3 regions of the Enterococcus gilvus ATCC BAA-350 genome follow, and region 2 is predicted to be linked to each of the others. Evidence: predicted binding sites of a transcription regulator. Region 2 holds the regulator's gene; each other region holds the start of a gene.

Region 1 (10,377 bases), 960 kb from region 2:
GACTGAGCCTTCGAATCCAGCATTTTCAGCGATTTGACGAACAGGCTCTTCCAATGCACGAACGACGATCTTGATCCCTGTAGCTACATCGCCCTCAGCATCTAAATCAGAAACTTTCTTGATGACGTTCACTAATGCTGTACCCCCACCAGAAACGATTCCTTCTTCAACAGCCGCACGAGTAGAGTTCAGCGCGTCTTCGATACGTAATTTCAATTCTTTTAATTCTGTTTCAGTCGCCGCACCAACTTTAACCACGGCCACTCCGCCAGCAAGTTTAGCCAAGCGTTCTTGCAATTTTTCACGATCGAAGTCAGACGTTGTTTCGCCGATTTGGCGTTTGATCATTTCAACACGATCTGTTAACGCTGCTTTGTCGCCTGAACCTTCAACGATCGTTGTATTGTCTTTGTCGACAACGACTTTACCAGCAGTCCCTAAGTTTTCGATCGTTGCTTCTTTCAAGTCCAGACCAAGATCTTCTGTGATCACTGTAGCGCCCGTTAAGATCGCGATATCTTCAAGCATTGCTTTACGACGATCGCCAAAACCAGGAGCTTTTACTGCTACAACATTGAATGTTCCACGAATCTTGTTCAAGACTAATGTTGGTAATGCTTCTCCGTCTACATCATCAGCAATAATCAATAATGAACGAGATTGTTGCAAGACTTGTTCTAACAATGGCAAGATGTCTTGGATGTTAGAGATCTTCTTGTCTGTAATTAAGATGTATGGATTTTCTAAAGAAGCTTCCATTTTATCGTTGTCTGTTACCATATATTGAGATAAGTAGCCGCGATCAAATTGCATTCCTTCAACGACATCTAACTCAGTATCGATCCCTTTAGATTCTTCGATCGTAATAACGCCGTCGTTACCAACTTTTTCCATTGCCTCAGCAATTAGTTTACCGACTTCTTCGCTGCCTGAAGAAACAGCAGCAACTTGTGCAATTGCATCTTTTGAATCAACGACTTTAGAAATACTGTGCAATTCTTCAACTGCTGTTTTTGTTGCTAATTCGATTCCGCGACGAATGCCCATTGGATTTGCGCCTGCAGTAACGTTCTTCAATCCTTCACGAACGATTGCTTGTGTAAGGACTGTTGCTGTTGTAGTTCCGTCACCAGCGATGTCGTTTGTTTTAGATGCGACTTCAGAAACAAGCTTTGCGCCCATGTTTTCAAAATGATCTTCTAATTCGATGTCTTTTGCGATAGTCACACCATCATTTGTAATCAAAGGAGAACCGTAAGATTTCTCTAAAACGACATTACGTCCTTTTGGTCCTAATGTTACTTTTACTGTATCTGCTAATTTGTCTACTCCGCGAAGCATTGCTGCACGTGCATCTTCAGAAAATTTAATATCTTTTGCCATGATTCTTTCACCTCATTATTTTTTATTCAACGATTGCCATAATATCTTTTGCAGCGATAATCAAGAATTCACTGCCGTCATATTTTACTTCTGTACCTGCATATTTTTCAAACATTACCATATCACCAACAGCTACTGGCATTGGACTCTTTTGACCGTTTTCCAGCACATTGCCTTCACCGACAGCTACGACTTTAGCAGTTTGTGGTTTTTCTTTTGCTGCAGAAGCTAAGACTAGGCCTCCAACTGTTTTTTCTTCTTCTTGAGTAACTTCAAGAATGACACGATCACCTAATGGTTTTAACACGATAAATCCCTCCAACTAGTAATGAATTTTCAAGTCGTTAGCACTCGATAGATAAGAGTGCTAACTCACAATTCTTATCATACCATTTTTGTTTCTTTTTGCAAGTCCTTCGTTTCTTTTTTTGATTTTTCCTGCACTAAGTTTTTTGAGAACTATGGTATACTTGGGAACAATAAATGGTTAGAAAGGAAGTTCAATGAACGAAAAAAAATATAGTTTCATTACGATTTTTACTTATGGATTGGTGCTGTTTTCACCTTTGATTTTCCAACGCGTACTCCAAGCAAATTCTTCACAACTCATTCAGTTAACAACGCTCGCTTATTTTCTTGGCGCAGCTTTGATGGTTGTTTATCGTTTTAAATCAAACATCTTCGGATTAGAAGGTACGCGAAAAAGTGTACTGATCTCCATTTTAATTGGTATTTTGGGTGTCCCTGCTTCCCTGCTCTTGCAAATGGTCATTTTACAAATTGAGCAGCGCTTCTTGGGACAATCGATTGCTTCACAGAATACACAAAATATCGTTCAACTGATCATGAACAATATGATTTTTATCCTGGCGACAACTATCGCCGGCCCAATCATGGAAGAATTTGTTTTTCGTCGTGCAATTTTTGGTTCGCTAGAAAAGAGATTCGGCTTTTTCCTGCCGGCACTTCTCAGCTCTGTCCTTTTTGCCTTTGCTCACAACGATGGGCATTATCTGCTATATGCAGGTTTAGGGTTCCTTTTCTGTGGAATGTATCGCTATAGCGGACGCATTTGGACTTCTATGATTACCCATGTTGGGATGAATCTGCTCGTTATTTTGACCCAGCTTGCCCTACACGCTAATTAAATCTGAAACGAATCTTTTGCCTTTTTATAAAAACCTCCTTAGACTGAATGTACAATCACTCTAAGGAGGTTTTTTAATGAAGGTAGCGATTATTGGTGCAACAGGACACGCCGGCTCTATGATTTTAGAAGAAGCGCTTGATCGTGGGCTCGCTGTTACAGCCATTGTCCGTCATCCTGAAAATCTGAAGGTACATGTGCCCATTTTGGTCAAGGACCTTTTCGAGCTTACAAAAAAGGATGTCGAATTTTTTGATGTAGTCATTGACGCATTTCGCCCGCCGATCGGACAAGAGGAGATGCATCAAACATCTTTAAAACATCTCAGTGATCTTTTACGTGGAACGGATACACGCTTGATCGTTGTAGGGGGAACCTCTTCCTTATTTATTGATGAAACACAACGCATGATCGATGTCTCTGATCCAAAGGCAGTGTATTATCCCACTGCTTATAATATGTACCAAGCATTTCTAGAATTAAAAGCAACCCAACAGCTAAGCTGGACCTATATAAGCCCGGCTGCAAATTTTGTACCTGATGGTTTACGGACTGGAAAGTATCAGATCAGTGATGATCATCTAAAAAAGAACTCACAAGGTAAGAGTGAGATCAGCATGGCAGATTATGCAATTGCCCTGATCGATGAAGTGATCGAACCAAGACACTTGAACCAACATTTTAGCGTATATAGCTGATCAAAAAATGGCAAGCCTGCAAAAAGCAAGCTTGCCATTTTTTTAGATTGCGAATAATTCTGTCGCGCTATCTGGATCAGTATCAAAGATTTGGAACTGATGGTTTACACCTAGATCATACCGCGTCAAGGTCTCTTCCATCGTCATATGAGCGAGTTCCTTCATATTGTTCTCTCTACTTAAATGTCCTAAATAGATGCGTTTTGTACGATCACCAAGAATATCGGTCATCACTAGCGCGCCATCATCATTAGACAGGTGGCCGCGATCGCCAAGGATTCGTTGTTTTAAACTCCATGGATAGGCACCCATACGCAACATCTCTAAATCATGATTGCTTTCGACCAAGTATGCGTCTGCATCGCGAATCGTCCCTCGGACATGTTCACTAGCATAACCTGTATCTGTCAACATGACAAATGAATGACCATCTTTATAGAAGCGATAAAATTGAGGTGCTGCCGCATCATGAGAAACACCGAAACTTTCGATATCCAAATCACCGAAAGTCAGCACCTTCCCCATCTCGAAGATATGCTGTTGTTCAACATCAACCTTTCCGATCAGCGGAGACATCGCTTCCCACGTTTTCTCATTCGCATAAACAGGTAATTTATATTTTCTTGCAAGAACTCCGACACCATGGATATGATCTCGGTGTTCATGAGTCACTAAGATCGCATCTAAATCTTCAGGTTTTCGATCGACCTCTGCTAATAACGAAGTGATTTTTTTCCCGCTCAACCCAGCATCGACCAAAATTCTTTTTTGCGGACTTTCTAAGTACAAAGAATTTCCTGTACTTCCGCTAGCTAAAATGCTGATATTGAAGGCGTTATTCATTTCTAACATGAGCAATTGGTCCTCTCTTTTAAAACTGTCCTCAGTATACAACCCTTTTTATGGATTTTCCACCTTTGGAACTAAATTATTCGTGATCACCTGATTATTCAGGGCGTTGACTTTTTCAATCTGCGTCGTCTTATCTGACGTCCGTATCTTGACGAACCAAACAGGCACATACACATTTTTCTCACGTACTTCAAGTGTGCGGAAATAGCCTAAATAAATGTTGGTAATCGTCGATTTGCTCGGAATATTATTGTTGATATATAGCGTGTTCAAGATTTCTTTTTCGGAATAAAGCGACATTTTTTCTCGCAAAGGCTCAATGTCCTTCAACCGGGTTTGAGTATATTTAGAGACCCGCTCCTGGTCATCCTCCTTCATGATGTCTAACGTCACGCGGGACGTTTCATCAATAAAAGGAATCCCTTCATAGGTTTGCGCTCCGACGACTTTTCCTAAATCCTCATCTTTCTTAGAAACATCAGGAAGGTACGTATATTCTGTGCCATTCGTGATAAAAGTGGACTCCTTCATCAAACGATTAAAACTACTCGTCGCCTTTTTTAGATCAAATTTTATTTCTCCATTTGGGATACTTGTCAGTACTCGGGTAGAAATGGTCCAATTCCCATTGATTGGTGCGTTCGTTCCTTCGTTTACTAGTGAATCGAACGTATCCTGCTCAGCACTCAAATAATACCCCTCTTGGTGGTCGTCAGTAACTTCATCTTTGATTTTTATATCATCATTTTCTAGGCGCTGCACAATATCTTCCCGCTGATTTGAATTAGTCACTAAACTTTGTTCGTGCTGATTATTCCAATAAATACTGAAGAGAAATATATTCAGACCGATGAAGACGAGAAAAAAGATCCATTCGATTTTTCTAAAATCCAATTAGCTCGCCTCCGTTTCTAGATTTCCTTGCATCAGCTGGTTAGCGGAGTACCAAGTGTCCTCATATTTAACAAACCATTCTGGCGTTAAGGCAACTAATTTATTTACACCATCAATATCCTGCCAAGTATAGCCAATGATAAAACTTTGGATCTTATCAAGTTCGATTCCTGCCGCAGCTAGACTGTTTTCTACCTCCAGCGTGCTTGGCAGCTCAACTTCTTCATCAGAAGGTATCGGTACTTGGACCGTGTCCATACTCGTCTCGATTTTGACTTGCGGTGTGGGTGTATTAGGCGCGTGCTGAATTTTGACAGTCATCTTTCCTTTAGAAGATTGACTGAAGATCGGGTACCCTTCGACAAATATTCGATAATTGATTTGTCCGTCATGATGATCAAAATACCGTAGATTTCCAACAGAAGTTCCCAACCGGCTTACGTAATTAAAACTTTGGCTGTACATACTTTCCTTCGCTAAATCGGAAGGCAGCTCACCATTAAAGGTCACCAAACGCTTCTGTTCATCCATTATAAGCTCTTCATGGCCGCTGACAAATGAACGAGAGCCGCTTTCTTCTTCCTCCCCTTTTGCTTGATCGGGGTTTTGGAAAAATGCATTTCGAAAAAGTGAATACGATTGGGTCGTTAAAATATAACTGTATTTTTTAAGCCGAACACGATCTTTTGTGCGTGACAGACGAGGAACCAAAGGATTTCCCTCAGCCATTGGCAAATAGCGTCCTTGATTTTTTTCGTAAATGGTCTCCAAACCAGAAAAATCCGCGGAAATCGTCGCTTCATACACGATGTCCTTATTATAGTTCAGAAAGCGAATCTTCTTTTTGGAAAAATCAATCTGAATCTTTGAAAACATGATTTTATCCGAATCTTTCATTGAATTCAAATTGACCGGCATATCAAAAACCTTGATATATTCAGCCAAAGAAAACTCGCCTTCATAATTCATTTCAATCCCGTTGGATAAATTGTAGTAACTTTCAATGTCTTCTCCATGGGCTATTTCTTGCAACTGACCATAGGTACTTTCTGTTAAGCGCGCCTGTGTGGTAGCCAGCAGATTTTCGCTGCTTGTTTGAAACTTCCCATTCGACAAATTCCATGTCCCGCGAATCGGCAGAAAAGCGTCTGTTGCCTTTGTGTAGTTCTGATCGCTCTTCACTGCCTGCTTGCTTGTAGTGACATCGGATATCTTTGAGGTAGGACTAAGCCAAATGGCATAGGTTAAGATGAGGCTCAGAAAAATCAGAGCCATAAGTGCGACACGAATGATTTTTTCTGATAATTTCATTCCCAAATATCCTCCTCATAGGGTTCATATGGTAAAGAAATATAGAAGGTCGAGCCTTTTCCTTCGACACTCTCAACCCAGATTTGTCCTTGATGCGCCTTCATGACTTCTTTAGAAATGGCTAGCCCAAGTCCTGTTCCGCCTTGTTGACGGGCACGAGCCTTATCGACGCGATAAAAGCGTTCGAAGACTTTTTCCAGATCCTTCTTAGGAATTCCTAGTCCTTCATCAGAGATACTTAAGACAACATTGTTATGAGTCTCCATCAAGTGAACTTCGATCTTTCCGCCGTCAGGTGAATACTTGATGGCATTGTTCATGATATTATCAATCACCTGCATGATTTTATCCGTATCGATTTCTACCCATAAATCACGTTCGGTAAACTCACGAATGATCCGATACGTTTTTTCTTGGCTGTTCACCATCATGTCAAAGCGATCCAAAATATAGTCCACTAGTTCATTGAAATTGACAAGTTCAAGGTCCATTTGCTGCGCACCTGAATCCATTCGAGAAAGATTCAATAAATCATTGATCATTCGAATCATTCGATCGGTCTCGCCCAAAGTCACGTGAATAAAGTCTGGAGCTACTGCTTTGTCTTCCCAAGCACCTTCTTCTAACGCTTCTAAATAGCTGCGGACACTTGTCAACGGCGTACGCAACTCGTGTGACACATTGGAAACAAACTGACGACGCTCTTCAGCCGTCTTTTCTTGTTCTGTTACGTCATGGATAACAACTACTAATCCACTGATAAAGCCAGATTCACGACGAATCATAGCAAAATCTGATCGTAGCGTCATACGATCTTCTTCTGAATCAGATTTTGAACGATTGATTAAAATCTCTTCTGGCGTTTCCAGCAATTTACGCAGCGTGTACTCTTCCTCTAAATCAAGCAGAGTCAAAATCGACTGACCAATCGCCTGTTCATTCGTTGTATTAAGCAAAGACAAGGCCATTTCATTGATCGTGATGACTTTTCCTCGGCGGTCTGTTGCTATAACCCCGTCAGTCATGTGCGTCAACACGCTGTCCAAACGATTTCTTTCAGCTTCCATCGTATCCTGAGCATCTTCAATACGGTCAGATAATTTATTGAATGTTTCTGCAAGTTGACTCAACTCGTCATGCCCTTGAACATCGACCTTCTCAGAATAGTCTCCTTGCGCAATACGAACTGCTTGCTTTTGCATTTCTTTAATAGGCTTTGTGATCGATCGTGCCACCAATAACGCGACAATGATCGAGATCAATCCCGCGATCAAGGAGGCAGTAAAGAAAATCAAAGCTGTGTTGCTGATTTCGGTATATTTTTGCTCAATGTCACTTTTAACATAAAGAGCCCCGATCACAGCCGAATCGCCGGTCGGGGACTGAATGGGTTGGACATTGATATATACCCGTCTATTATTATCATCTAGTGTTACATATTGCTTCATTGAAAAATCATCGATGTCGCTGTATTCATTTTTCTTTCCGATGATCGAATCTTTCTGACCCACGTCATTTGTAGCGATGACGATCCCTTTATCGTCTACCACCCACATCTCAGTGATATTGTCAGCCGTTCCATTATTTTCAAGGATTCGCTGAAGCTGATCTGCCTCATTGCCGGCATCTTCTGACATGGTGGCTCCGAGGGTCGTACTTAGCAAAGAGACCCGCTGATTCATATCCTTGGTAAAACTATCGATTGTTGATTTTTCAAGTCCCCGAATAAAGTAAGCACCGATGATCTCGATCGAAATCAGTAAAATCAAGATAAACGAAAACGCAATCTTGAAATTGACCGATCGGTAAAAACGGATTCTCTTTTCCATACTTACTCCTGTTCAGGGTTACGTAGGTAATACCCTACGCCACGTCTTGTTACTAAATAGGTAGGATGACTGGGGTTATCCTCGATCTTTTCACGTAAACGACGGACAGTCACATCCACTGTTCGCACATCGCCAAAATAATCGTATCCCCAAACGGTTTGCAGTAAATGCTCTCGCGTCATCACTTGTCCGATATGTTTTGCCAAATAGTGTAGCAATTCAAACTCACGATGCGTTAGTTCGATCGTATCTCCGTGCTTGGTTACCATGTAAGCATCTGGATGAATCGTCAAATCTCCGATCGTTAAATCACTTTGTGTCGTATTTTCTTCTTCTTTGGGCGCTTGTCCACCTCGACGTAAATTTGCCTTTACGCGGGCAACTAATTCACGATTAGAAAATGGTTTAGTCACATAATCGTCCGCTCCTAATTCTAAGCCCAATACTTTATCGATCTCAGAATCCTTCGCCGTAACCATAATGATCGGCATTTCATGGGTCTTGCGTACTTCACGAGCCACTTCTAAACCGTCTTTTTTTGGCAACATTAAATCTAATAAAATCAAATCTGGATTGACCTCTTCGACTTTTTCTAAGGCTTCTTCACCATCATATGCAGTGAAGACTTCATAGCCTTCTTTGGTTAAATTGAATTTTACGATGTCCGAAATCGGCTTTTCATCGTCAACTACTAGAATTTTTTTCACTAAGAGTCACCTCATACCTTTATAAGATTGTATGTACGCCCTACCATTATACAATAATTTCAATACTGTTTCATCTTTTCAAACAGATGACGATTTTTTACAACGATTACTTAAGAAAAAATAGAAGAATTTAATTGAATAATAAAAAAGAGACAAGCATTTGCTCATCTCCTTCTCGGTAATTTGATTTCTTCTGTTTTAAATATTTTTTTATTGCTTTTAATGAAATAAGCGAAAGCAGTAAAGTGACTTTGTCACTAATCCAATACTTGACAAACCACGCCTAAGGAACCTGGTCCAGTATGAACGGATAATGCAGGAGAAACTTTTCCAAAATAGATATTTTCAGCAGTCGGAAACATCTCTTGTAGCCGTAATCGGATTTTTTCCGCAGTTTCCAATGCGTCGGCGTGTGTTACAGCCAAATTAAAGCGCTTGTGATTGCCAACATGGTCCTTTACTAGCTGTAAAGTCTTATCGATACTCTTGTTTAGTCCACGAACTTTGGCAACTGTATAGTAGATGCCTTCAGAATTACAAGAGATGATCGGTTTTAACTTCAAGGCACTCCCCAATAAAGAAGAGACCAAACCAATACGTCCGCCCTTTTGTAAATACTCCAACGTGTCTACATTGAAGAAGATTTTTGTGTAGGGGATTTTGCTTTCTACTTCTTCAATCACTTCTGAGAAGGATTTGCCTTGTTTCACCAAGTCGCCGGCGTAAATAGCTAGAATCCCTGCTCCGATCCCCACATTTTTCGTATCAATCGATTGGAAAGTTAACCCTTCGTAATGCTCGCCGAGTACGCGCAGCGCATTGTAAGTCCCGCTTAACCCGCTTGAAATCGTCACAATAATCACATGTGTATAGCCTTGTTCTTTGATCTCATCAAAAACCTGATGGATCAATTCGCCATCTGGTAAAGAAGTGCTTGGCAACTCTTTCTTGATTAAAGGAAAAATAGTATCGGAGCTAATATCGTTCCCATCTCTATATTCTTTATCACTAAAAATAATACGCAATGGCACCATAAAAAAAGGGCCGCTGTTCACTACTTCCTTTGGGACGTCTGTCCCAGAATCAACTAGGATTGCGATTTTTTCACTCATCCGTTTCGCCTTCTTTCTCTTTCTCCAATTGAATGATTTTTTCAGTTAACATTTTTTGTGTAAAAGAAGCTATCGCACTTTCCATTGCTAAATAGTAGAAATCTTTTTTGTAGCTGTTAAATTCGATTTCTTCACCTAAAACTATTTTTGCCAGTTGCAGCAGTGCTTCTTCTTGCACGGTACAAAAACTATTGTACGCGTCCTTTGGTTCATTGATCGCCAATTGCATCCGAATCAATTCATTGATATCAGGAATCGCAAAAACTTGCTTCAGCAGCGTAATAGCAATCAAATAGGCCAAATGATTACGGTTATATCTCTTCTTCACAGGTGGTGGAACTAATTTATGTTTAACATAATTATTGACCATAGCACTGGATAGAAGCTGATGCTTGTCATCTTCTATCAAAGGGGATAAATAACGGTCAACAAGGGTGATTACTT
Region 2 (10,377 bases):
CCGACTTGAGTTGATCGGAACTTCCTTCCTTGAATGGACCGGTGTATTAATCAGCTTCCTTTCAACAGGGTTCCTAATGGGGATTCAGGTTAGTATTCGTGATGTTGTTCCGTTATTTATCGCTGCGACGGTAATCGGAATTGCTTCCATGATTCCAGGAGAATTAGGTAGTTTTGACTTAATGATGATCATTGGATTGTCTGCTTTAGGAACACCAAGAGAAACCGTCGTTGCATGGTTGTTGCTCTTCCGACTATTTTATTACTTGGTTCCTTTTGCCATTGGACTTATTTTATTTTTCAAAAACCTTGGGACTACGATCAATACACGCTACAAAGGAATTCCTGTTGGTCTATTACGAGAGCTGGCTCATAAGCTTGAAAGTTTCTTGCTTTACTTCACAGGGATCATGCTTGTTTTATCAGCAACTATTCCTGAAGCCTTTATAAGGCTGCCCTTTCTTCAAAAGCTTAATCCGATACACTCTCGAGTAATTGTTGTTTTTCCAGCAATTTTATTAGGATTCTTATTGATCGTTTCTGGTCGAGGAATTTCTGCACGGGTAAAACGTGCCTACTTCCCTACCATTATTATCGTGACATTGACCTTCTTGTATTCACTACTTGCAGGATTTCGTTTTTCTACCGGCTTCTTCCTTGCACTAGTTTTATTAGTTGTTATTTTTTCTAAGAATGAATTGTTCAGGGAGCAGCTTGTTTATTCTGCGGAGTGGATGACCATTGATGGCCTTATTATGGGTGGACTCACCTTCTTGTACATCATCATCGGTGTCTATAACAGTCCTAAAATCCATCATCGCCATCGTCTACCGGAATTTTTCCTATTCCCTAGTGAACAAATTTGGGTCGTAGGATTTGTGGCGATTTTGATTGTAGCGTTCATTATACTTTTATTGATTCGTTTCCTAAAAAATAAGCGCACGCAAATCGGTGAACCTTTAGATGAAGCACGTGTCCAGCATATTTTAGAAACCTACGGAGGCAATCCAGATAGTCAATTGGTCTTTTTAAAAGACAAAAAAGTTTTTTATTACAATGATGGCGAAGAGGATACTGTCTTCTTCCAATTATCGACTTTTAATAACAAAATTTTAGTTATGGGTGATCCTTCCGGAAAAAATGAGGATTTTGTTGCTGCGACAGAGGCCTTGATAAACGAGGTTGACCGGTTCAATTACTTACCTGTTTTTTATGAGAATAGTGAAGAGATGGTCATGATCCTTCATGAGTTTGGCTATGATTTTATTAAGTTCGGTGAGCGAGCACATGTTCATTTACCTGATTTTACTTTGAGCGGAAAGAAGATGAAGGGACAGCGCTCTGGTTTCAATAAGGTTCTTAAAGAGGGGTATCAATTTGATGTCCTTACTCCCCCGTTTTCGGATGAAACAATGAAGACGTTGCGGGCAATCTCCGATGAATGGCTCAATGGTCGTAAAGAAAAAGGATTCTCTTTAGGCTTCTTCTCAGAAGACTATTTGCAACGTGCCCCAATCGCGGTCATAAAAAATAGCGATAAAGAAATCGTAGCCTTTGCGAATTTTATGCCGACCTATACAGATTCTATAGGGACCATCGACTTAATGAGACACAGCCCTGAGAAAGCACCTGGCGGAACGATGGATTTTCTTTTTATCAATTTATTTCAATATATGCGTGATGAAATGGGAATCGAGTATTTTGATTTAGGTATGGCTCCTTTAGCAAATGTCGGTACTTCTCGTAAAAGCTTCACGCAAGAACGGATCGCTTATTTAGTCTATAATTTCGGATCGCGCTTCTATTCATTCGGCGGACTTAAAGAATACAAAGATAAATATGCGAACGAATGGATTCCAGAATATGTATTGTATTCACGTGATAGCTGGATCGGCTACGTAATGATTGCTTTACTAATTACGGATAATGCGCCTGTGCAAGAGGATAAAAAATATCGCGGATTCCGACGTTTTACTTTTAGAGATTAGCAGCTTCGATTTCGAAGTTGCTTTTTTTGTCTTGACAACTCGTAAGTTTGTGTCTAAAATAAGCAACAACATATACGAAATCAGTTTGGAGTGTTTAGAATGACTCAATTAATCTCTGCACAACTGAATACTTTTTACTTTAGCTATTTTAGATGAGTTTGTATTCCTATTCGTGGATACAGACACCTACGTTTGTATCTATGATGGCTAAGGCATTTTACGCTGACTTGTTGCCGCATAGATGAAAATCTATAGTGGCTTTTATTTTAGTACCGTTAACGCTCACTGTAGATTTTTATATCTGCAGTGAGCGTTTTTTCTTTGGCAAAGTAACAGAACGGCACCACGAGGACCAAATGTTCCTTATTGAACGAATGGACAACATGAAGAAAAAATCGTTTATCGCAACGAATCGAGAGTAAGAAGAAAAACCTAGGAGGAAATTTTATGAATAACGTACCGAAAATCATGGTTAAATCAGAAGGTATAGCTGCAATCGGCAGTTACGCTGCTTCGTTGTGGTCAACTAGAAAAATCGTCTTATTAAGTGACAAAAAATCATTTGATGCGGAAGGTGCAAAAGTTCTTCAATACTTAACCATTATGGGGTTTGATGTGCAAACACTTGTATTGAACGAACCGCTCTACACTACCGCTATCGCAAATCTAGTATATCAATTTTTATCTGATCAAAAGATAACGAAAGAAAATGTAATTGTCGGATTAGGGGATGAATTTCTTTGCCAGTTGAGCGGTTATGTAGCAGAAAATTATCTTGGTGGTCTGCCGCTTATTCAGATTCCAACTACTTTACGCGGACAGCTCAGTCTCTGTACTGATAACTATGTGCATTTGCTGAATCTTGAAGCGAGAACGTTCCACTCTCTGCAATCAAAACCAGAAGGTATTTTGATTGATACGAACATGATCGATGCCTCTTCTGAGAACAGCTTGAAAGTGGCGCAGGAATTTCTGCTTGCGAAAGGATTCCCGCAGAGCCATATGTGCCAACACGAATTATGTAAAAAAAGACGCATCGAAGGGCATCAAATAGACTACACAACTTTCTTTTCAGAATTAGCCGATAAAAATTTAATACCCAATCGCCTAACTAACCATGACATCCGAACACCTATTTTACGGGACACCCATAAAAAATGGCTATCACTGATAAAAAGAAGATAAAAAGGTGTTCCCCAAATACTCAATCATTTGGGGAACACCTAATCATTCTTTCACAGTGAAAACACGTTAAAGGGAACTTATCTCTTCTTTTTTAATTCTTTATTGATGTCGGCTATGTCAAAGGCCTTCCAGCTTTCATTTCCCCGTGAGTCCTCAGCTGGCGTCTCCCCTTTTGCCTTCATACATATTGCATACTCAACGGGAGCCTCCTCAAGGATCTTTTCAATAACCAGCTGGTGTTGCCAATCGCAACCAAAATCATAAAGATAACTGATTGTTTTCTTATTTTTAAAATCTTCATCGATCAATCGCTGCTCTTCCGCAAATTGCACCATCTCTAAATCACTAGGACCAATCATTATTTTCTTGTCTACAAAAAAGCTATGCAAATGACAATCTTCCCAACCAAATGCAATCTGCAAAATCTCATGTAACTGCTCATAAGAAATGCTCGCAGGAATTTTTAAGCGTCGCCAGATTCGAGGTCGATACCCTTTGAGATCCACACGTACGACATAACTAGTTTGTGTTTTAACAGCAGCACTTTGTCTGGGAAACTCTAAGATATTGTTCGGAACTTCTTTTTTTACCGTTTCATCTATATTATAATTATCTAAATTGTAAGGCTCTTCAATATCAAAATTTCCTTCACGCCATTCATCCATGACTGCCAATTTGTTTTTTGACCAATAGTTAGGGTTGCTCATACGAGATAGAAACGCTGTTTTATTGAGATAAATAACGTATTGCATTTCTTTACATTCCTCTTTGGTAATAATTCTTTCATTATACAATGCGTAATAAAGGTCTAGCAGCATTTGATAAGCATAAAAACTTTCATCGATATATAGCGGCATATGGTTCGGCAAATGATGGATCAAAGCTTCTTTAACGAGTTCTTCATCTAGCAATTTCCCACTGAGCCTTCCTTTATCAACAAAGTTTAAAAAGAATTCTACCGTGCGAATAAGACCGTCCGGTTCAGCAAGTCCTCCAGCAATAAAATAGTACACCATATCTTTGGTCATTCGATCAAACAGCTTGTCCAATTTATCCATGCGAACCTCCCTTAAACACATTTTCTCTTTTCATTAAGGATAAAAGAAAAAAGAGGCCTAATCAATACTGAATTGATTAAGCCTCTAAACTTATTTTTTTCCACCAAAGGCATCTTTCACTTTGCCAAAGAAACCTTCTTCTTTTTGTTCGCTTACTGTTTGCCCGCCTGCTTCAGCAAATGCACGTAGCGCATCACGCTGCTTCTCATTCAAGTTTTTAGGTGTAATGATTTTCACCGTTACTTGTTGATCGCCATTCGTATTTCCACGAAGTCTCGGAGCGCCTTTTCCGCGGAGTCTAAATTTAGCACCTGTTTGTGTGCCCGCAGGTACTTTCAATTTAACATCTCCATGAACGGTAGGGACATTGACTTCATCCCCTAGAGCCGCTTGGACAAAACTCAACGGCAAGGTGTAGTAAATTTCTCCGCCATCACGGTCGAAGATGTCACTTTGTTTCACTTTAAAGACAACATACAAATCTCCGTATGGTCCACCATTTACTCCAGCTTCGCCTTGATCCGCTAATCGCATTTGTTGGCCGTCTTCCACACCGGCAGGTACTTTTACCTTGACTGTATGAGGACGCTTCTCATGACCGGAACCATGACACGTTGGACAAGGATCTTTGATTTCTTTCCCTGTTCCATGACACACATCACATGTTTGACGGCTCATTACACGTCCAAGTGGTGTTTGGTGTTCAACGTTAATTGAACCAGAACCATGACATTTATGACAAACTTCTGGTTGCGTGCCAGGTTTTGCCCCATTTCCGTGACACGTATGACACGTTTCTTCACGGTTGTATTTAATGTCTTTTTCCACACCGAAAATAGCTTCTTCGAATTCAAGGTTGATTGAATATTGTAAATCTGCCCCTTGTCTTGGTGCTTTAGGATCTGCTTGACGTCCGCCGCCACCACCAAAGAAAGATTCAAAAATATCCTCAAATCCAAAACCGCCTGCTCCTCCGAAACCACCAGCACCGCCAAAACCGCCTGCTCCTCCAGCTCCAAAATTTGGATCTGTTCCCGCATGGCCGTATTGATCGTATGCCGCACGTTTTTGCGGATCGCTTAAAATCTCATAAGCTTCAGAAATCTCTTTAAACTTTTCCTCAGCATCGGCTTCTTTATTGATATCCGGATGGTATTGCTTGGAAAGCTTACGATATGCTTTTTTTATTTCATCATCCGAAGCACCTTTTTGTACCCCAAGGACTTCGTAATAATCCCGTTTTGTAGCCATTGGCTTCCCTCCATAATTTCATAGAATCGTTAGTATTGTATCACACTAAAAATCGATACGATACGTTTCTTAACGTTTTTCTAACGGACTTGCCAATCTTGAAAGAAAAAAGGCCAAAGCGATGACTTTGGCCTTTATCAACGAATCAATTATTTGTCGTCATCGTTAACTTCTTCAAAATCAGCATCTACGACATCATCCGCGCCGCCTTGAGCTGCGTTTGGATCAGCATCTGCTTGTTGTTGTGCCGCTTGTTCGTAAAGTTTAACTGTTAAGTTTTGTACGATTTCGTTCAATGCATCGCGTTTTTCTTTCATCAATTCGATGTCATTTGCTTCGACCGCTGCTTTTAGTTCATCGCGCGCGTCTTCTGCTTTTTTCACTTCGTCTGCATCTACTTTGCCTTCTAATTCTTTCAATGTTTTATCAACAGAGAATAGTAAAGCATCTACATCATTACGTAGGTCCACTTCTTCTTTACGAGCTTTATCAGCATCCGCATTTGCTTCTGCGTCTTTCACCATACGATCGATTTCATCGTCAGACAAACCTGATGAAGATTTGATCGTGATTTTTTGTTCTTTTTGTGTTCCTAGGTCTTTCGCAGAAACGTTTACGATACCGTTTTTGTCAATATCAAACGTTACTTCGATTTGAGGAATTCCACGAGGTGCAGCTGGAATATCTGTCAATTGGAAACGACCTAATGTTTTGTTATCAGCAGCCATTGGACGTTCACCTTGCAAGACATGGATGTCTACTGCAGGTTGGTTGTCAGCAGCTGTTGAGAATACTTGTGATTTACTTGTTGGGATCGTCGTATTTCGGTCGATCAATTTCGTGAACACGCCGCCCATTGTTTCGATACCCAATGATAATGGTGTTACGTCTAGTAATACAACATCTTTCACATCACCAGTGATGACCCCACCTTGGATCGCAGCACCCATTGCTACTACTTCATCTGGGTTAACTGATTTGTTTGGTTCTTTACCTGTTTCTTTACGAACAGCTTCTACAACTGCTGGAATACGAGTTGAACCACCGACTAAGATAACTTCGTCGACTTCTGATTGAGAAAGACCAGCATCTTTTAAGGCTTGACGAACAGGTGCTTTCGTACGTTCAACTAGATCAGCCGTAATTTCATCAAATTTTGCACGAGAAAGTGTTGTTTCTAAGTGCAACGGACCAGCATCGCCGGCTGTGATAAACGGTAAGCTGATTTGTGTTGAGCTGACACCTGATAAATCTTTTTTCGCTTTTTCAGCAGCATCTTTCAAACGTTGCATAGCCATTTTGTCTTTAGATAGATCAATGCCGTTTGCTTGTTTGAAATCAGCAACTAAGTAATCGATGATCTTGTTATCGAAGTCATCCCCACCAAGAGCGTTGTCTCCTGCTGTAGATAATACGTCAAAGACACCGTCGCCCAATTCAAGGATTGATACGTCGAACGTACCACCACCAAGGTCAAATACTAAGATTTTTTCATCCTTGTCTGTTTTGTCCAAACCGTAAGCCAATGCTGCAGCAGTTGGTTCATTCACGATACGTTCAACTTCTAAACCAGCAATTTTACCAGCGTCTTTTGTTGCTTGACGTTGAGAGTCATTGAAGTAAGCAGGAACTGTGATAACGGCTTTTTCAACTTTTTCGCCTAGGTAATCTTCTGCAAATCCTTTGATATATTGCAATACCATTGCAGAGATTTCTTGTGGAGTATATGATTTTCCGTCTGCTTCTACTTTGTATCCAGCTTCACCCATATGGCGTTTGATTGATGAAATTGTATCTGGGTTTGTAACTGCTTGACGTTTTGCGACTTCACCTACTTGGATCTCACCATTTTTGAATGAGACAACAGATGGTGTTGTGCGGTTTCCTTCTGGATTTGTAATGATTTTAGCTTCTCCGCCTTCTAAAACAGCTACTGCGGAGTTTGTTGTACCTAAGTCAATACCGATAATTTTACTCATAATTGAAAATCTCCTTTTCATTTATCTTTTAAATTTACTAATAAATAGTAGAATACTTTATTGAGCGACAACGACCATTGCGGGACGCAATACTCGGTCGTGTAGTTGATACCCTTTTTGTAAAACATTGACGATCGTTTCGGGTGCTACGTCGTCTTCTGCTGGAACTGTTTGAACCGCTTGATGAAGATTCGGGTCGAAGGTTTCACCTTCAGCTTTGATCTCTGTGATCCCCTCTTCTTTCAATGCAACGGTCAAACTCTCAAGTACCATTTCTACCCCTTTTTTCAGGCTGGCACTTTGATCATCTGTCACTTCCGTTGCTAAGGCTCTCTCCAAATTGTCGATCGCTGGTAATAATTTTTTCCCAAGATCCTGCGAACGGTAACGGATTAACTGTTCCCGCTCATTTTTGTTACGGTTAGACATATTTGCAATCTCAGCACGAGCTCGCAAGAATTTATCTTCCATTTCACTGAACTTGTTTGTTAAGTCTTCTACTTCAGAAACTTCTGGGATATCGATTTCTTCAGTTTCCATTGTTTCTTCCGCTTCAACTTCTTCTTCAACTTCATGTTTCTTTTCTTTTGCCACTACGCGTACTTCCTTTCTTTTTAGGAATCGTTTCTAGTGATATAAATCCAAAGAACGATAATAATCATCCAATGCATTTGTCAACTCGTATCGGAATACATCCAATAATCCGAAGATTTTTGAATACGGCATCGAGGTCGGGCCTAACAATGCGATCGTTCCTCGGCCATGCCCGCGAATTTCATAATTTGCTTGGATCATACTTAAATGATCAAACAAATCATTGCCTAACTCCGTACCGATCCGTACATGGATATTGTCATCTGAGGGAAGCAATAATTGTGTCAATTCATCCGAATTCTGCATCAGTGAATACATTGACTTTACATGATCGAAGTCCTGATCGGGATTGAAATTTAAAATATTCATTCGCCCACTAACAAAGACTTTATCTTCAAACGCCTCATTTAAAATCACATCGAACAAATGTCTGATGCCATCAGTGGTTTGAAAATAGCGATGTAAAATCATTGGAATCTCTGTTCGCAATTTCTGATAGACACTCATTAAAGGCTGTCCCACTAAACGATCATTGATGATTCGAACCATCTTCTCCAAGTCCTGACTGTCAACATTCTCAGGAATACGAAAAACTTGGCTTTCAACGTTCCCTTTGTCAGTAACGATGATTGCTAAAATTTGGCGATCATTCAATGGAACGATCCTAAATCCTGTTAACGTCCGATCTTTCATTTCAGGGCCGAGTGAAAATGCCGTATAGCTGGTAACCTGCGAAAGTATTCTTGCGGATTGTTGAATAATATCATCGATCTCATGAATATCTTTCTTTAACGAACTGCGAATTTGATCTGCTTCTTGATTACTCACCTTTATCGGCGTTAGTAGATGATCCACATAATAGCGATACCCCAGAGCTGAAGGAATCCTTCCTGATGAGGAATGAGTCTTTTCTAGCAAGCCTAATTCTTCTAAGGTCTTCATGTCGTTACGGATAGTCGCGGAACTTGCTTTTACGCCTTCTTCCATTAAACTTTTCGACCCAACTGGTTGTCCCGTATGGGTAAAGTTTTGGATGATCAAGCTGAGAATCAGTTTTTGTCTTTCCGTTAACATTCATCTCATCCTTTAGTTAGCACTCTTTCTTTTTAAGTGCTAACTCGATTATTAATATACCACATCTCCTATAGAAGTCAAGTGAAAAAAACAAAAAATTAGCACTCTGCAACAGAGAGTGCTAATCGTTTTTATTCAATAAAAATTCTTCAAAAACATCGTTTCCTCTAAACAATCCTGCCTTGGTCAGATGGATGCTGGTATCGGTCTCTATAATGAGCTTTTGCTGCTTTAATTTTTCAAGCACGTCACCATAAACATCCATTATTGACTGCTTAAAACGGGCTTCAAAAACCGCCTTTTCAACTCCTAAAATTTTTCTTAAGCCCAAGAACATTTCTTCTTCAATTTGCTCTCGTTCAGATAAGTATTCCTCTTCAAGAATTGGAAGACGATCGTCATTCAAAGACTTCAGGTAATGTTGTATCGGTCCGCGATTTTTATAGCGTCGATTTTCTAAGTAGCCGCTCGCGCCTGCCCCGATCCCAAAGTAATTTTGATTATTCCAGTAAACTAAATTATGCTTGCTCTCAAATCCTGGCTTAGCAAAATTACTGATCTCATATTGCATTCGTCCAGCTTTCTCCATTGCTTCAATTGTTTCAGCATACATTTGGGCCTCTACTTCTTGTTCAGGCAAATGCATTTTTCCTCGTCGCACCCAATTCATGAACATCGTTTGATTTTCTAAAATCAGGGAATAAAGTGCGTAATGCGGCAGATCTAAAGCCAAAGCCCGCTCCACGGTATCGCGGAAACTTTCTAAACTTTGACCTGGCAACGCATAAATCAAATCAATCGTTACATTTCTAAAATCCTTTTTTTCTAAAAGTTGAATGGTATCGTGCACGTCTTGCGCATTATGCTTACGGCCAATTTTTTTAAGTAAACGATCATCAAACGTTTGGACGCCCATAGATATCCGATTGACGCCATAATTACGCATCACATCTAATTTCTCTGCGGACAAATCCCCTGGATTGGCTTCCACAGTGAATTCTCCGTTCTCATAAGGAAGGATTTCTCTTAATCCACCGAATAGCCGGTCCAACTGTGCGGCATTCAAAGACGTTGGGGTTCCTCCGCCAATATAAAGTGTCTCCATCTTTTCGATCGGATGTTCACTCAGTGAAAGACGGGCTTCTTTCAATAAAGCTTCTATGTATTCATCCACTGGCTGGCCTTCAAGAAAAACTTTGTTGAAGTCACAGTAGTAACAGATGTGTTCACAGAATGGAATGTGAATGTA
Region 3 (10,377 bases), 730 kb from region 2:
AAATAGGATTTTCTCATAAAATTGTCATTGAATGTTCGGTGCAGCTCCTAAAAAAAGCGCAAAAAAAAACGGGTTTCCCCGTTTTATTGAATCAAATCATAAATTTCCATCGCAACAATGTCGATGTTATCAAATTGATAAGATTGTTTGCTGTCGCTTTCAGTCAGCTCAAATGTTTCTGTTGTATTATCATAAGTTACAGTACATTTTTCTACGCCTTCTTTTTCAAAACGACGCAATTGTACTTCATTATCCGTTGATTCAGTCATTGCTTCCAAGCGTTTAATAATGGCAACTAATTGTGAATGTTTCATCTAGATGCCCCCCTTCTTCTCAATTCTGTCTTATTGTATCAAATCCAACCGTATCTTGCATTGATTTTCATCAATAAATTTATGATTTTTTTACTAAATCTAACTTAAGATTCAGACCACCACAATTTAATCAACGCTTGCGTCCCATCATTTTCGAATCCTTGGTCTGCCAAGCGTTCATATAGCTCTATGGCTAATTTAGTTGCTGGTAAATCAAGGTCCATTTTCTCAGCCTCGTCTAAGGCGATTTTCAAGTCTTTGATAAAGTGCTTTACAAAGAAGCCTGGCGAATAGTCCGATTTCAAAATACGTGGTGCGTAATTCGACATGGACCAGTTTTGAGCAGCACCGCCGCCTAAGGTTTCTAACACTTTCGAAACGTCTAAATTGGCTGCTTTCGCATAGACAAGCATTTCTGTCATGCCGGTCATTGTTCCGGCAATCATGATTTGGTTCGCCATTTTGGTATGTTGTCCCGCACCAGCTTCACCTTGAAGAGAATAACTTTTTCCCATTATTTCAAATAACGGTATCACCCGGTCATACACCCCGCGGTCGCCGCCGACCATGATTGTCAACGTTCCGTTTTGGGCACCTAAGTCACCGCCCGAAACAGGAGCATCTAATGAAGACGCGTCTTTTTCTTTAGCTGTTTGATAAATTTTTTCTGCCAAGGTCGGTGTCGACGTCGTCAAATCAATCAAGATCTTTTCAGCCACCTCTGTTGAAAAAATACCCTTCGCTCCATAATAGATTTCTTCAACATCGCTAGGATAGCCTACCATAGAAAAAATAATCTCGCTGGCATTCGTCACCTCTGCTGGCGTATCTTGCCAAATTGCACCGTGTGCAACTAATTCATCCGTTTTACTTTTTGTACGATTGTATACAGCGACCTCGTATCCTGCTGCTAAAAAATGCTTTACAATCGATTTTCCCATCACGCCAGTACCGATAAATCCTATTTTCATCTGCTTTACCTCCAAAATAAAAAATAATCCATCTCCAGTATACATGAAGAGATGGATTTCAGCTTTATTTATCTTCGCTATTTCTGAGGGAGTTGATCCGGACACGCATTTTTTGAACTGTATGCGCGGGAGACCTTACTTCCACATGATTTTGTTCATAATAAAGAATCATTTCCTGATAGAACTTAAGAATCTCACTTCCAAAGCGTTCGGCAGAGATCTCGATCAGTTTATTTTTTTGTACTTCAGGATCTACCGGGATCTGTTGCTGCGCGTAACGAACAAAGCAATCACTAAAATCGTTGTCTCGTTCAAACGTGATCCCTAAAGATTCATGATCCAATAATTGCTCTAAATAATCGTTTCCTTCCACGATACATTGCGTACCGGAAGCAATCGCCTCAGCGTAGGTCAGACCTTGTGTTTCTGAGGTTGACGCGCTGACAAAGTAATCCGCTGCATGGTAATAATACGCTACTTCCTCATGAGGAACTTCTCCGGTAAACTGAACATACTCCTCAATACCGAGTTCACTCGCCAATTCTTCTAGATCTTCACGATAAGGGCCCTTACCAACAATAACAAGACGCGCCTTCGGAAAACTCATAAGAATCTCAGTAAATTGCTGCACGATGACATGGATATTTTTTTCATAGGAAATACGGCTGAGAGATAAAATCATCAGCTCGTTCTCTTGAATTCCTAAGTTCTGCCGCAATTGATCCGTTTGCTCTTTGGTAATATCCGGCCGAACAAAATGCTTCACGTCGATCCCCGTCGGAATAATCCGCATAGGGATCTCCACCTCATAACGCTGCAGAGTATCCACCACCCGCTTACTTGGGCAAACGACTCCTGTAGAATGATTAACAAACATTTTTATAAAGTGCTTCACATGTGTCGGTCGAACCACTTTTCCATTGGCAATATAATGAAGATAGTCCTCATACATCGTGTGGTACGTATGAACCACTGGGATTCGCAACCGGTTCGCCACCAATTTGCCTAAGAAGCCCGCACCAAATTCTGTATGGGTGTGGATGATATCCAAGTTCAATTCTTTCGCAATTTGATACGCAAACCAAATGCCCCGTACAACGATCCGTCGATCCGTAAAGGATACAAAGGGCACACTCGGCATTCGGACGATATCTTTTTCAAACTCATCGGCGTCAGGATCAGTTGTCGTAAATATGAATACTTCATGGCCCTGTTCCTCAAGCTGATCTTTCAACGTTCTAATAGATGTTGCAACCCCGCTTACTTGGGGAAAATAGGTGTCTGTAAAAAAACCAATTCGCACGTCAATTCCTCCAAACTACTTTGCGATTCTTCCATAGACTTGATGATCATAGGGAACACCTAAAACTTTTTGATACACCGCTTTTAGTTCTTTCCCGATCTGCGTAATACTTTTTTCCTGCGCAGTTTTAAATCCTGTCAGTGCAAGATTTGGCAATTGATGATTGACCAATTGTCGGATCAATCCTTCAAATTCCTGATTCGTAGTTCCCATATAACAGTTTACGCGATTCTCCATCCAGCCTTCATAGACAGGGATATCCCTTAATAAGATCTGCTGTTGACTGGCTAACGCCTCTAAAACAACGATCCCTTCTGTTTCTTCATAGGAAGGAAAGAAAAATAAATCCGCCCCTGAGTAAGCTCCCTCAATCAGATCGCCATTGATATAACCAGGAAAAAGAACATTTTCAGGATGATCTTTTTTGACGATTTTGCGAATTTCTCTTGGTATAGAAAGCATCGGAACACTGCCAAACCAGATAAATGTGTATTCGGGCATTTTTTTAGCAATCTCCACAAAATCAATGATTCCCTTACGCTCGAAAAACAATCCCACACAAATCACTACTTTTTGTGTTTCCGATAAATGAAAATGTCGGCGAAAAGCCGCTTCTTTGTATTCATCTGGATAATACCGTTTTAGATCGATTCCATTTGAAATGGCAGCGATCGGCTGGGTCAAACCATATTGTTGCAACAGCTTTTTTGAATAAGGTGTCGGTGTAATCAGGTGATCGGACTGCTCATACAAAGCCACTAACCATTTTTTTACGAAAGGTGCCAACTGATTTGAGCCGATAAACGAATTTCGGAAATCCTCTTCCGTAGAATGCGCATGATAAATCACTTTCTTGCCCATTTTTTTCGCTTTTTTAACTAAATAGAGACTTTTAGGTCCATATGTATTTACATGTAATAAATCATAATCGGTCGAATTTGGATCTAATGTGTACTCGATCCCCACCGCATCCAGTGCTCTTCTTTGATGACTTAAGGCTCTGCCGATTCCGGATTTTCCAATAACATTTTGTCCTTCAAAATAAAGTAATACTTTCATAACCCGCCTCCTCAAAAACAAATCAATTATATCATAAGCGTCTGACCTTTTTCTCAACCTATGGTCTGATTTTAAGGAATATGCAGAAAGTCCACACAGAAAGTATGAATTATTTTTAGCTGTTACGCATAAAAAAACCGCCGTCCAAGTGGACGACGGTTTTGAATTTTGCTTTATTTTACGTATTCTTCAACTAATGCTTGAACTTCTTCCATTGTATCGCATTCTTTTAATGCTTTTTCAGATAGTTCAGCCATTTTATCCGTTGTTAAACGTTTCATTAAGCTGCGTGTTCTAAGAATAGATGTCGCACTCATAGAGAACTCATCTAATCCCATACCCATTAATAACGGAACTGCTGTTTGATCGCCGGCCATTTCGCCACACATACCAGCCCATTTACCTTCAGCATGCGCTGCATCGATCACGTTTTTGATCAAACGTAAGATTGATGGGTTATATGGTTGATATAAGTAAGAAACGCGTTCGTTCATACGGTCAGCCGCCATTGTGTATTGAATCAAGTCATTCGTACCAATACTGAAGAAATCAACTTCTTTGGCAAACTTGTCAGCTAAAACAGCCGCTGCAGGAATTTCGATCATGATTCCGACTTGGATCGTGTCAGAAACCTTCACGCCTTCATTAACAAGTTTTTCTTTTTCTTCGTTGAACATTTTCTTCGCTGCACGGAACTCTTTCAATGTTGCAACCATTGGGAACATAATACGCAAGTTGCCATGAACAGACGCACGCAACAATGCACGTAACTGTGTACGGAACATGTCATCGCCCAATTCAGATAAACTGATGCGCAATGCACGGTAGCCCAAGAATGGGTTCATTTCATGAGGCAACGTCAAGTAAGGAAGTTCTTTGTCCCCACCGATATCCATTGTACGAACAACGACTGGTTTGTCGCCCATGCCTTCTAAAACGGCTTTATAAGCTTCAAATTGATCGTCTTCTGTTGGGAAATCAGATGAGTCCATGTATAAGAACTCTGTACGGTACAGCCCAATCGCTTCAGCGCCATTATTGTGAACACCTTCTAGGTCTTTAGGTGTTCCGATATTCGCAGCTAATTCAAAATGCTTACCATCAGCAGTCACTGTTTCAGCGTCTTTTAATTTTTCCCATTCAGCTTTTTGCGTTGCATAAGCTTCGCCAGCTTTTTGGTATTCAGCCGCTTCTTCTTCAGTTGGGTTAATGATTGTTTCACCTGTGATCCCATTGACCGCAAGTAAAACACCCTCTTTTGCTTTGGCAGTGATTTCTTTTGTTCCAACAATTGCTGGAATTTCTAATGAACGAGCCATGATTGCTGAGTGAGACGTACGTCCACCGATATCAGTAACAAAGGCTTTTACAAAGTTTTTATCCAATTGTGCAGTATCACTTGGCGTCAAGTCATGCGCAACAACGACAACTTCTTCATCGATCATTGATGGATCTGGTAAAGTCACACCCAAAAGATGTGCCATTACACGTTTCGTAACGTCACGGATATCTGCCGCACGTTCTTGCATATAAGCGTTATCATCCATCGCCTCGAACATGCCGATATACATATCGGTTACTTCTTTAAGTGAACTTTCAGCGTTCACTTTATTATCTTGTATATGTTGTTTGATTTGACCAATCATTTCTGGGTCTGAAAGAACCATCAAATGAGCATCAAAAACTTGTGCTTCTTCTTCACCTAAGCTTTTTGCTGCTTTATCCCGAATTTTTTCTAATTCAGCAGAAGAAGCCGCCAAAGCGTCGTCTAAACGCTTTTCTTCGGCAGCAGTGTCTTCTACATTATTTTGTTTGAAAGATAAATCCGGTTGTACTAGCAGATAAGCTTTTGCAACGGCTACTCCGTCACTAGCGGCAATACCTTTTAGTAATTCAACCATTATTCAGATAATCCTTCTTTCTTCATTGTTTCTACGATTGCTTCCATTGCTTCTTTTTCGTCAGCACCTTCAGCAGAGATAGTCACGTCAGAACCTTGGCCAACACCTAGAGACATAACGCCCATGATTGATTTAAGGTTAACTGATTTTCCTTTATACTCTAAGTTAATATCAGAGTTAAATTTGCTTGCAGCTTGCACTAATAAAGTTGCGGGACGTGCATGAATCCCTGTTTCTGCTACTACGTGAAAATCTTTTTTTTCCATATTGACCGTTCTCCTTTATAAAAAAAAATGTTTTTTTATGTTAGGGCTTTAATGATAACGTCCATCATTTTGGGCCCTTCATTTTCTTAGATTACCATTTTTTTGCAGTGGATACAACAATTTTAGTCGATTTATTCAAGCAAAATGTATGCCCTTTCTTAAAATATGTGCTATACCCGTCCAACTTCCCCATTTCTTCCGTTTTCATTTTTTTTACATAACAAAGGAGCGTCCTAAAAAAGACCAGCAACGATTTTTTTAGCACTCGATGCGTTCGAATGCTAAAAATAAAAACAAACTGTTTGCTTTTATCAAAAATCTCGTTATAATTATGTCTAAGGTCAGTGATAGTCAAACAATTGACCAGCGTATCTTTTTACGAGATTCGCTTACTCGATGTACAATGGAAGAAACATCAACTATTGAAAGGGTGAAAAAGATGCTTTGCCAAAATTGTCATGAAAATGAAGCAACGATTCATTTATATGCAAATGTCAATGGTCAACGAAAGCAACTAGATTATTGCCAGAGTTGTTATCAAAAATTAAAGAATCAAGCTGGAGGTGCGCCACAGATGGCAGGAAATGATCCTTTTGGTTTTGGAAGTTTAGACGATTTGTTCCGTTCCATGTCCCAACAAATGCAACAACGACAAGGAGCTGCAGATCAAACACCACCAACCCAATTCGGCGGTGGAAATGGAATAAATAATCAACCCCCTCGCGGAAATGGCGGCGGCGGTCTATTGGATGAATATGGTATCAATATTACTGGACAAGCACGTGAAGGAAACATTGATCCCGTAGTCGGTCGTGATGACGAGATCCAACGAGTCATTGAAATCTTGAATCGTCGGACAAAAAATAATCCCGTATTAATTGGCGAACCCGGTGTTGGTAAAACAGCGGTCGTTGAAGGATTGGCACAAAAAATCGTCGATGGCGATGTTCCGCAAAAATTAATGGACAAAGAAGTCATTCGTTTAGATGTCGCTTCTCTTGTGCAAGGTACAGGTATTCGGGGACAATTCGAAGAACGGATGCAAAAATTAATCGAAGAGATTCGTCAAGCTGAAAACATCATCCTATTTATTGATGAAGTTCATGAGATCGTCGGTGCCGGCGCTGCTGGAGACGGCAATATGGATGCTGGGAATATTTTGAAGCCTGCTTTAGCTCGCGGCGAATTACAAATGGTCGGTGCAACCACATTAAATGAATACCGCATCATTGAAAAAGATGCTGCATTGGAACGTCGGATGCAACCCGTTCGCGTGGAAGAGCCTTCTGTTCAAGAAACCATTGAGATCCTCAAAGGTCTGCAACCACGTTACGAAGATTATCATCATGTAAAATATACGGATGATGCCATCAAAGCTGCGGCTGAGTTATCAAATCGTTACATCCAAGACCGCTTTTTACCTGATAAAGCAATTGATTTGCTGGATGAAACAGGGTCGAAGAAAAACTTAACGATTCAAATTGTTGATCCAAAAATGATCGATAAAAAATTGGCCGAAGCAGAGCAACAAAAATCACAAGCTTCTCAAGAAGAAGACTTTGAAAAAGCTGCTTACTACCGCGATCAAATCAACAAATTGCAAAAAATGAAAGACCGTCAGATAACAGATGAAGAAACACCGGTTATCACTGAAAAGGACATGGAGAAAATCGTTGAGAAACGTACAGGCATCCCTGTCGGTGAATTAAAAGAAAAAGAACAAACACAATTGAAAAATCTTGCAAGTGATTTGAAACAACACGTCATTGGACAAGATGAAGCGGTAGAAAAAGTTGCGAAAGCCATTCGCCGTAATCGTGTTGGTTTAAACAAAAAAAATCGTCCGATCGGTTCCTTCTTATTCGTTGGACCAACAGGTGTCGGTAAAACAGAATTGGCTCGTCAGTTAGCAGAAGAACTTTTTGGATCAAGCGACTCTATGATTCGTTTTGACATGAGTGAGTATATGGAAAAACACAGTGTGTCTAAATTGATTGGTTCACCTCCAGGCTATGTTGGGTATGAAGAAGCTGGTCAATTAACGGAGCAAGTTCGACGTCATCCATACAGTTTGATTTTATTGGATGAAGTTGAAAAGGCACATCCAGATGTTCTTCATATGTTCTTACAAATTCTTGATGACGGCCGTTTAACGGACTCACAAGGTCGGACTGTCAGCTTCAAGGATACGATCATTATTATGACAAGTAATGCTGGTACTGGTAAAATCGAAGCAAATGTCGGTTTTGGTGCCGCTCGTGACGGCGTTACTCGTTCTGTATTGGGACAATTGAAAGATTTCTTTGCCCCAGAATTCTTGAACCGTTTTGATGGGATCATCGAATTCAGTTCGCTGTCAAAAGAAAATCTTATGAAGATCGTTTCATTGATGTTAGATGATGTAAATGAACTTTTAGCTTCACAAAAATTGCACATTGAAGTGCCGAATAATGTGAAAGAGAAATTAGTTGATCTTGGCTACGATCCTGCAATGGGTGCTCGCCCACTTCGTCGTACGATCCAAGAAAATATCGAAGATGGGATCGCCGAATTCTATTTAGATCATCCAACCATTACAGAGCTAAAAGCGAAACTTGATAAGGAAGATCATATCGTCATCACTTCTAAACCTGAACGTTTAGCAAAAGAAGATAAAAAATAACACTTTAGGACCCTCGTCAGATACGAGGGTCCTATTCTTTTATGCAAATTTTCTAAATCTTCTAATTAAAATGAGCAACATCCTTCTTTTTTCTTAATCTTTCTTATATAATTACACTATGAAGTAAGGTTTTAGGAAGAAGGTGTTTCGGGATGAAACTTATCAATGTGACGAATAGTCATTCACAACTCGTGTATAATCAGCTGGAGAACACTGATGCGAATATGATAAAAATTTATACTATAGGAAATACTACCGTCATTTATACCGATGCTTATAAGCATGCTGAGATTGTTTTAAAAAACGACAATCGCAATATCTTGCCATCGGAAGTAGACTTCGTACATAATTATTTTAAGCGAAAATTGGATGAAGGAACCTATGATTTTGCAAATATTTCCTATCTTGAATCTCCCGGCCTAATCGAAATGTCAATAACAAAAAAATAGTTGAAGCGAAAATGCTTCAACTATTTTTTATTTACTTTATTAGCGATGATTGGTAATTGAAAAATCCCTACAAAAGCCAAAACCTCGATCCATTGGATGACTGGAACCCCTGCCCCTGTATAGATCATCATAAACATCTCTTTCCGCTCTGGCGCCCATGAACAAAACCAGGATACACCGATCAGAAAAATCAAATAAGAAAGTGTCAGTCCCAAAAGAATCAGCAGCATTCCTCTGAATGTTTTTAACTGTGCTTTAGAAAAAAGACTGCCTACACAAATAATTAAAAATCCCGCGAAGCAGAACAATAACCACAACGGTGTAAGGTCTCTATAAACTTGAATGATTCGGTTTGAGAGTTTGGCAGTTGAGGTAAGCTTTATTGGCTCAGTTCGCGGCACATTTATGTCCTGCCAGTTCTCTGAGAATGAAAGTCTCAATAGCTTTTCTGCCTCTGAGACATCTTCTTTAGGTCCGAGCGTTCCATCTGATCCCTGTCCATAATCCTTATAAAAGACATTGTACTCAAATCCACTCTTCATAAATTCACCGACAAGCGGCAAATCCTTTAGTAGTTTTCCATCTCCCGTACCGGTTAGATAGATCTCCCTTTTTTCTTTTAGCGTGCCCTTTTCATAGGCAGTCGATAATTCAGAAGCTACTTTTTCCCAAAACGCTTCTGTTTTCTTTCCATCTTTATAGTAGCCGGCTTGATTCGCCGCGTCACGCAGCGCCCAAAAGATAATGTCTCCTGAGATATCTTCTCCACCACTCCACGGGCTCCCATTATAAATCCAATCAATATTTTTCTTAATGGACTGAAGTGCAGGTGAAACGGATTCTGCCTTCTCAAGCGCCTTTCTCGACACCCAAACTTTACTATTCGTTTGATTCAGGTCAGTTCCGTCATCCATTCGAATGAGCTGCTTTGATACAAGAGCGAAAGCACCACCTGTCCGATCATTGACCGTAGCAATCCCGTAATTTTCTTTATTCATATATTTTAGCCCGCTTGTCAATGAAAAAAGAGTGACAAAAGGCAGTAAACAAAGGATTAATTTTACTAATTGCTTTTTCGTAAAATAAAACTTCTTAATAGAGCTGCGAAGAGTTTTTAGCTTGAAATTCGGATCATTTTCAAAAATAACAGAACCTGCAATAACGATCATCCCTACTGTTACGATTGGCAACAGCCATAAGGAGTCTTCACGAATGTACCAGTATAAAGGAAAAATCAGGGCCAACCCTACTCCCCAACTGGCGAAGGAACGCACTTGTTCATTTCTTCTAAAATACAATCCCACCAAACAGCCAATGACTAACAAAACTGCCGGAACAACAAGTGTATTCCGATAGATCCGCGTACTGTATTCACTCGTAAGTGAAACTGGAGAATATAAAAAGAAGGTATAAATACCTGTCAAAATCCAGCGATTGCGTATCAAAGGGCGT

The links. The regulator HrcA, encoded in region 2, represses chaperone genes, less so after heat shock. The targets are predictions, from matches to a motif close to TTAGCACTCNNNNNNNNNGAGTGCTAA.
Region 1: the regulator HrcA is predicted to act here: its motif matches at 1,728-1,754, upstream of groES (co-chaperone GroES).
Region 3: the regulator HrcA is predicted to act here: its motif matches at 6,073-6,099, upstream of I592_RS10175 (ATP-dependent Clp protease ATP-binding subunit).

The regions. Positions count from the first base shown of each region.
Region 1 is NZ_ASWH01000001.1:2,288,971-2,299,347, forward strand. It holds gene groL (chaperonin GroEL) at 1-1,383, opposite strand, end outside; gene groES (co-chaperone GroES) at 1,406-1,690, opposite strand; gene I592_RS11320 (CPBP family intramembrane glutamic endopeptidase) at 1,887-2,531, shown strand; gene I592_RS11325 (NAD(P)-dependent oxidoreductase) at 2,608-3,228, shown strand; gene I592_RS11330 (MBL fold metallo-hydrolase) at 3,271-4,080, opposite strand; gene I592_RS11335 (two-component system regulatory protein YycI) at 4,129-4,974, opposite strand; gene I592_RS11340 (YycH family regulatory protein) at 4,975-6,285, opposite strand; gene walK (cell wall metabolism sensor histidine kinase WalK) at 6,282-8,114, opposite strand; gene yycF (response regulator YycF) at 8,117-8,821, opposite strand; gene I592_RS11355 (DegV family protein) at 9,079-9,933, opposite strand; gene I592_RS11360 (DUF1836 domain-containing protein) at 9,926-10,377, opposite strand, start outside.
Region 2 is NZ_ASWH01000001.1:1,328,716-1,339,092, reverse strand. It holds gene mprF (bifunctional lysylphosphatidylglycerol flippase/synthetase MprF) at 1-1,987, shown strand, start outside; gene I592_RS21385 (hypothetical protein) at 2,242-2,409, shown strand; gene I592_RS06625 (hypothetical protein) at 2,435-3,172, shown strand; gene I592_RS06620 (plasmid pRiA4b ORF-3 family protein) at 3,250-4,230, opposite strand; gene dnaJ (molecular chaperone DnaJ) at 4,321-5,481, opposite strand; gene dnaK (molecular chaperone DnaK) at 5,631-7,460, opposite strand; gene grpE (nucleotide exchange factor GrpE) at 7,518-8,054, opposite strand; gene hrcA (heat-inducible transcriptional repressor HrcA) at 8,088-9,128, opposite strand; gene hemW (radical SAM family heme chaperone HemW) at 9,250-10,377, opposite strand, start outside.
Region 3 is NZ_ASWH01000001.1:2,055,714-2,066,090, forward strand. It holds gene I592_RS10145 (YkuJ family protein) at 84-314, opposite strand; gene I592_RS10150 (NAD(P)-dependent oxidoreductase) at 419-1,330, opposite strand; gene I592_RS10155 (glycosyltransferase family 4 protein) at 1,350-2,588, opposite strand; gene I592_RS10160 (LTA glycolipid anchor biosynthesis glycosyltransferase, IagA/BgsA family) at 2,604-3,647, opposite strand; gene ptsP (phosphoenolpyruvate--protein phosphotransferase) at 3,821-5,548, opposite strand; gene I592_RS10170 (phosphocarrier protein HPr) at 5,548-5,814, opposite strand; gene I592_RS10175 (ATP-dependent Clp protease ATP-binding subunit) at 6,254-8,476, shown strand; gene I592_RS10180 (DUF1827 family protein) at 8,629-8,925, shown strand; gene I592_RS10185 (hypothetical protein) at 8,946-10,377, opposite strand, start outside.